Regions from separate parts of the Sinorhizobium garamanticum genome, predicted to be linked through region 1. Evidence: riboswitches for the same ligand, from Rfam matches in the RefSeq annotation. Region 1 holds a riboswitch; the other holds the start of a gene.
The links. Region 1 has a riboswitch for cobalamin ahead of PZN02_RS12030 (CbtB domain-containing protein). Riboswitches for the same ligand answer to the same signal wherever they lie in the genome.

Region 1 (3,608 bases):
GCCCGACGATTTCATTTCTACATGGGACTGAGGCAAGTCTCCGCAAGCGACCCCGAGGATGCCGACGCGCTTTTTCACGATCTCTTTGTTGCTCATCTGAAGCCGGTGATCGCACTCTTGAAGCGGCGCTGTGGCCTGTCGCTGCGCGCGCAATGGCGGCTCGCTGCCGACAGTGTCGCAGGCGCCTTTCTCGAAGTCGGACGGCGGCGCGGAACAGAGGCGGAGGCGATCGCGCAGGCGCTCGCGATCGTCAGGCGTTCGGGGTCGCCGCTCCATTCCGATGCGCTTTGCTACGAGATGATCGAAGTCGCCGCGGCGGGCGGGAAAAATCTTTCGCGGATCTACAGGATGCGCGGCGGGTGCTGCCTCTACTACCGCACGGACGGCGGCAGCTATTGCGACAGCTGCGTATTGCTCGAGCCTGATGCCCGACGCGAGCGATTGCGGGCGCATTTGTTGGAGGCTGCTCGCGATCAAATAGGGTGAGTGTTCGGGGCCCTTGTTCGCGGGACGTTCGCCTTCTCCCCGCGAGCGGGGAGAAAAGATTCGCGGCGGCGCCTTGATCCGGTCTCCGTTAGTGCGCGTTGACGAACCGGTCGTTGATGAAGCCGGAAATCACCCCGAGTACGAGCCAGAAGGCAAGGGTGGTCGCAAGCGCGGCGACGGCGAACTCCGCGCCAAGGACGGCGGGCACGTTGCTGGAGATGTCGAGCGGCTGCGGCGCGCCATAGATCTGCGGTGCGGCGATGAGCGCGAGACCCACGACCTTGGCGACCAGTTCGCGGCGCAGCGCCAGCAGATAGAGGCCAACTGCCGAAAGCAGCGCGGTCGCAGCCCACCAGACCTGGCGGTCGCCGAGTTCGGCCGCCGGGAAGCCCGGCAGCTCGGGAGGGAGCCCGATCGCTGGCAGCAAGTGGACGGCAAGCCATCCGAAGGCGCCCCAGAGCGCCCCGTTCGCGAGCGTGATCGGATAGCCGATCACGAGGCTGACGCCGGCAAGCAGCAGCGAAAATCCGGCGCCTGTCACGAGATTGGCGAGAAGCGTGCCGGAGAAGCGGCTCAGGCCGAACATGATGCCGCCTTCCTCGTGCTCGCCCTCATGCTCATGTGCATAGGCCGGCGTGACCGGCGAGAGCGCGGAAAGCGCCGCGCCAAGCGGCGAAGCGCCGATCAGCGACGAATGCTGGTCGTGGCCAACGGCTGCGGGCTCCTGCGTTGCCGGCTGATCCGCCGCCGGCGCTTCGCCCTCATATTTCTCGGCGTGCAGGATCAACGGCACGACGCGCATTTCCTGTGCGGCGGTCATGAAGACGCCGGCAATCAGCCCGGCCACGATGGCGGCCAGAAGTGTCTTGACGATCATTGTCGGTTTTCCTCAATCCGGCGTGCGGCTGCTCGGGAGCGCGGCGCGTCATTCAAGACGCGCGAACGCTGCGCAAGGGCCTCAGCCGGCGCCATTTCCGGTTTCCGTGGATGCAAAACGCCGGCGGAGCACGCCGGAGCGCATGCCAAACGGCAACTCCGCCCGCGTGCTATCCGCCGGAGGAACGATCCGCTTTTGTTCGAGATGGAACGCCAGGTGCGTTCCATGGCATCGATCAGTGGCAGGGGAAGCCGTAGGAATGGCGGGTGTCGTGCGCCGTATCGTGCAGAACGGCCGAATTCGCGAGGCCGGCACCGAAGACGAGGAAGGCGCCGATCAACAGGGCGGAGATGCCCGCGACCAGGCGATCGTTAAGGGAGAGCGAAATGCTCGAAGCTGTAGACGTAGCCATGACAACCTCCGTGATGGCGTTGGGACGTTTCCCGGGTTGGGCACTATGCCCGCATCGCTTGGCAGGTTTCCTGGCTCACGGCGTCAGGTGGTCTTCACCAAGGATTTGCCTCGCCTTCCCAGGATCGAACCGCCCTCTCGCGGTCTTTCCCAGTGGCTTCTTCCGGATCGCTCCGGAACAGCAAATTCACGCCGCTCTACAGTCGCGGGGTCGGCCGTGATTGAGATGCCCAGTTTGGGTCCATCCGTCACGTTCCCGTTTACTCCCGGAACGCGTTCGTTTTCCGGGAACCAATCGATCCCCGATGATTAGGGTCGGCCTCGGGCGATGTCAATTGAACTTGCGGCTTCTGACGTTGCATCCGCGACAAATTCACGAAGGATCATGTGCTTAAAGGCGGCGACGATGCGGTCGCCCTCCGGCCTGTCGACCGAGACTGCGAGCCGCATCGTGCATTCGCCAAGATGCATGATGAGGAAGGCGGCATCGTCGATCCTTTGGCGCGGCGTTTCCGGCTGAACCCTTGCCCAGGTTTCGGCAAGCAAGCGTCCATTGGCCCGGCTTTCGGCGAGTTCGATCTTGCGCAGGGTTCTGTCCGCCTGCATCGCCGACCAGACGTCGCGCATCACCGGCTCGGCGAGAAACATGTCGTAGTAAGTGTCGAAGAGCGCCGAAAAGGCGCTGCGCAACTCGGCGAGGGTAGTGACTTTAGCGAACTCGCTCGCGATGCAGTCCCGGCTGGCGGCATTGTAGCGTTCGGCAAGGGTGCGCACGATCGCCGCCTTGTCGGGAAAGTACTGATAGAGCGAACCGATGGAAATACCGGCCGTCTCCGCGACCTCGCTCATGCGCATGGCGTCGCTGCCTTTTTCCTCGATCAGCCCGGTGGCGCAGGAAAGGATGTGCTCGACGCGCTCGCGGCTGCGCTTCTGGCTCGGCGTGCGGCGCAGGCTTGGTTGCCCTTCCGTTGGCCCGACGGCCGGAGTTTGCTTGTCAATCATGAGTATCACTCACATTTTGCTTGACTCGCAAAATACGAGGATTTATCACATTTGCAAATATGAGGTTTACTCATATTTTATCCAGCAGTTCCGGCTGCAGCCGATACTGGAGTGTTGTGCGATGGTTGCCCTGATACCCGCTCTGGCTTTCGCCGCTATCATCGGATCCGGCCTGATGGCCGGCCTGTTCTTCATCTTCTCGGTGTGCATCATGCAGGCCCTGTCGCGGTTGCCGCCCGAGCAAGGGATTGCCGCGATGAACGCCATCAATGAGGTGATCCAGAATCCGCTCTTTCTCACCGCCTTCATGGGAACGGCGCTTCTGGGGCTGATTCTCGTCGGCGCTGCCTTCTTTTCTGGAGGGCAGGGCAGCTGGTTGCTTGCGGCCGGCGGCCTTGCCTATGTAGTCGGAACGCTGCTGGTGACGATGGTCTTCAATGTGCCGTTGAACGATGCGCTTGCGGCGGCTTCGGGTGAGGCAGCCCGCGAGATCTGGCAGAAGCAATACCTGACCGATTGGGTCTGGTGGAATCACGTCCGGACCGTCACCTCGATTGGAGCGCTGGCGCTCTTCGTGCTCGGCTTCGCGCGGAGCTAGATCGGCTCCGATTTAGGGAAGCATGCGGTAGCCCGCCAGCCGTAGGGCCGGTCTCTCCAAGGCGTCAGCGTCCGGTGTAATGCGCCTCGCGCCGTTCTTTCCAGGCTAGAAGTCCCTCGGCGAGATCATGGCTTGGCACCATGTGCGCGAATTGTTCGCTTTCGTTCAGCAGGCCTTCGCCGATCGTCATGTTGAGACCGCGCGTGACCGCGGTGATGATCGCGGCGGCCGCAA
Region 2 (3,608 bases), 2.0 Mb from region 1:
GTCCGGCGCGCACCGCAAGCTCCTCGGCCGCCGGTGCAGCGGCAGGCTGGAAGCTCTCTTCGTGATAGCGCACCATATCGAAGCCGGCGCCCTTCAGCATCTCCCTGACGCCGCGCATGAAGGGTTCAGGCCCGCAGCAAAACACCGTCCTCTCCAGGAAGTCCGGCGCGAGCAGAGGCAATTTCGTCGCATCGATGCGACCACGCAGCCCGTGCCAGCCGTGGCGCGCCTCATGACCTTCGACGAGAAACCCGAGATTGAGCCGCCGCATTTGCCGGGCGAGAACCTCCAGTTCGGAGCGAAACAGGAGATCCTCCGGCCGGCGCGCGCAGGAAATGAAGGTGACGTCCGTGTCGGGCGCGCAGTCCGCCATCCACCGCGTCATCGACATCATCGGCGTGACACCCGAGCCGGCCGAGACAAATAAGTATTTCTCACCCGGATGGCGAACGAAGCTGAAATCCCCGAGCGGCCCGAGCGCCTTCAGCCTCATGCCCGGTTTCAGATTGTCGAACATCCAGCGCGTGCCGATGCTGTCCGGCTGCGCCTTGACGGTAACGGCAACCGAGAGCGGACGGGATGGCGAGGATGACAGCGTGTAGGTGCGCATCACCGGTTCATCGCCGACGGGCAGTTCCAGCGTGACGAACTGCCCCGGCAGATAACGGAACCAGGCAGGTTTGTCCGAGCGGAAGGTGAAGGTCATCACGTCCGTGGTCTCGACCACGGACGATATGCATTCAAGCATATGCTGCCGATCGATCCACGGGTGCAACTCATCGAAATGGCGGAAGGAAGAGCCCATTTCCATGGTTATGCCACCCGCGAGAGAGGAGCTACGTCGCCCTGCAGCCGGCTCTGCATGAAGTTGCAGTACCATTCGACGAACTGCATCACGCCGCCCTCGTGCTCGGCCGAATACGGGCCTGGCTCATAGGCCGGCGAGCGGACGCCAAAGGCGTTTTCCTCGACGATCTGGCGATCCTGGTCGTTGGTCTCGGTCCAGACGTGGATGAGATCCTCGATGGTGTAGTCGACACCTTCGACGGCATCCTTGCTGACCAGCCATTTGGTGGTGACCTGCGTCAGTTCCGGCCCGAGCGGCAGCACGCGGAAGGTGATCGCGTGATCGCCGAGCACATGGTTCCAGGTGGTCGGGTAATGGAAGAGCAAGAGCGTGCCGATCCCGCGCTCGCTGACGCCCGCGGAAAGCTGTTTGCGGACCGCCGCGTGTCCGGACATGGTGTAGCTCTCAGCCCCGTTGATCAGCGGCATCCGCGTCATCCGGAACTGGCCGGTCGGCGCAATCCTGAAGGTGCTCGGAAGCCCCGCTGCCTCGCACCTTTCCCAATGGGAGCCGATCTCCGGATCATCCATCGCACCCTGGACACCGGTCACCGTCGGGGCTTCCGGGTAGGTGCGGCAAAGCTCCGGATGGTTGGCAGCGCAATGATAGCACTCGCGGTTATTCTCCCAGACAAGCTTCCAATTGCCCTTTTCGACGATCGTGCTCTCATAGGCGACCTTGGTTTCGCCAAGGCGATGCGGCGCGAGGTAGGCTGCGGCCGTTTCACGGAACGGCTGGAAGTCCATCGGCTGGTCGGCGAGGCTGATGAAGATGTAGCCGCCAACCGTTTCGCAATGGACAGGCTTCAGGCTGTGCTGAGCCGGGTCGAAGCCTTCGGGCATCTGCCGCGCGAAAAGCAGCTTGCCGTCCAGTTCGTAGGTCCACTGATGATAGGGACAGACGAGCTTGGCCGATGAGCCCTTGTGCTGCGTGCAGACGCGCGAGCCGCGGTGGCGGCAGGAATTGTGGAGCGCCCGGATCGTTCCCTGCCGGTCGCGGACGACAACGATCGGATAGTCGCCGACCTGAACGGTAAAGTAGTTCCCGGCTTTCGGAATTTCGCAGTCGTGGCCGATGAAAAGCCAGTCCCTGTACCAGATGTGCTCGAGGTCTTGCCGGTAATAATCCGGGTCGGTATAGAAGGCCCGGTCGAGGCTATAGCCCTCACGGCGGTTTGTGAGCCGGCGCAGCATATCGTTCTGAATGTCCATGTCCTGTCCTCGTTCATCAGTTCGGAGAGGCAGGACAGGAACCGACGCCGACAATGATGCCGGCGCGTCAAAGGCTCCGATCCGGCTGCCCGCCGCAACCAGTTACGGTCGATTTTCGTCCCAAGGCTGGTTTCCGGGCTCTGGAGCGGCCCCAGAGGGACCCGCCCGGCGCCTTCCCGGACACACCGTCCAGTGGCCTTTTGCCGTGGCTTTCGCTCCACCACCGTTGCGGGGGCAGCGCCGGGATCTGACCGGCTTCCCAATTCTCCGCCCTCCCTGGAGCGGCACCTTGAGTGTTCATATCTAAGCGCGCGCAGTGTCTTTCCATTTGCCGATTGACGACATCCGCTTCCGGAAAGACGACACGATATTCTCGTGTTCAATCGCGAAGCAGCCATCAAGATTATTCATTATAAACAATGTGATAGTGGAAAATTTAAGCAATTGGCGATTTTTTCGGCAGCGCCATCTCCGGCACGAAGTGGACCGGCCATTTTGCGACATCGTCCCGAGCGAGCGCCATCGACGAATGCGTTTGAAAAATCATCTGTTAACCGTGAGGGGCTAGCATTCCGAGACGGATCACTTCTTTTCGCGTGCAGGATGGCGCCGACGCTAATGGCAAAGCTCAGATATTATGACGCCGCCCCGAGAGCCTCGCTGCCGGCGCCGAGGACCACACCACATGCGGAGTTCCTCCGAACCGGACGGATCGACCGCCGACGGCACTGGGTAGCCGAGCAGCGGCGCTATCTGACACATGAGGAAGTCGCCGAGCGCACGGGGCGGAAACTGGCGGCGGCCGGAGAGACCACCCACAAGCGGCTCAACGCTTTCCATGCATCGATCCAGTTTCCGAGGATGATCTTTCACCGCACGCTGCCGAACAGTCCGCATCTCGGCTACTGCCATGTGACCGCCGCGAAAACGCATCTCGAGCCTTCTCACGACATCACCTGGGCCTTCTATTTCGCGAACTTCTTCTCCGATCTCGGTGACGAGACCCATTTCTTCGATCGAATACAGCGGCGTTATTCGCGTATGTACTTCGCCGTGGCCATCGAGCCCGGCGGAGACGAAGGGCAGATGGTCATCAACCGCAATGTACGGGGCAACGGCCTGATCTTCCGGACGCAGGACCCGAAGGTAGCGCTGAAGAACGTCCTGATGCTGGGTGCACGGGACGACGCGCTGCGCCAGATCATTCGCAGTCTCTGACCCAAGCTTGGTCGGCATCTCTTTTACGCATGTCGTCATCCCAAACCGCTGCACACTTTGGGCGACATGCGGTCCTTGCTTTTATGCATGCCGTTGTCCCAAAACTGCTGCACACGTTCGGGCGACATGCATTGACGAAGAAAATCGTTCTGTTTTGCCGGCACGTCCGTTAAGGAAGCGTCGGAAAGGGCAAACGGGACCGCCATGGCCGAAATCATCGACACACGCACAGAGCCGGACCGGGCGATCGGGCAAGCCTGCGCCGTTCTTTCCCAGGGCGAGCCGGTCGCGATCCCGACGGAGACGGTTTACGGCCTTGCGGCGGACGCGAC

Region 2: it holds a riboswitch for cobalamin, as region 1 does, so the genes downstream of both, PZN02_RS01645 (aromatic ring-hydroxylating oxygenase subunit alpha) here and PZN02_RS12030 (CbtB domain-containing protein) in region 1, are expected to answer to the same signal.

Annotation. Positions count from the first base shown of each region.
Region 1 is NZ_CP120373.1:2,581,552-2,585,159, forward strand. It holds gene PZN02_RS12020 (ferric iron reductase) at 1-486, shown strand, start outside; gene PZN02_RS12025 (CbtA family protein) at 575-1,363, opposite strand; gene PZN02_RS12030 (CbtB domain-containing protein) at 1,599-1,775, opposite strand; cobalamin riboswitch at 1,819-2,085, opposite strand; gene PZN02_RS12035 (TetR/AcrR family transcriptional regulator) at 2,084-2,776, opposite strand; gene PZN02_RS12040 (anthrone oxygenase family protein) at 2,898-3,374, shown strand; gene PZN02_RS12045 (crotonase/enoyl-CoA hydratase family protein) at 3,439-3,608, opposite strand, start outside.
Region 2 is NZ_CP120373.1:331,134-334,741, forward strand. It holds gene PZN02_RS01640 (FAD-binding oxidoreductase) at 1-811, opposite strand, end outside; gene PZN02_RS01645 (aromatic ring-hydroxylating oxygenase subunit alpha) at 814-2,058, opposite strand; cobalamin riboswitch at 2,166-2,365, opposite strand; gene PZN02_RS01650 (DUF6656 family protein) at 2,677-3,276, shown strand; gene PZN02_RS01655 (L-threonylcarbamoyladenylate synthase) at 3,481-3,608, shown strand, end outside.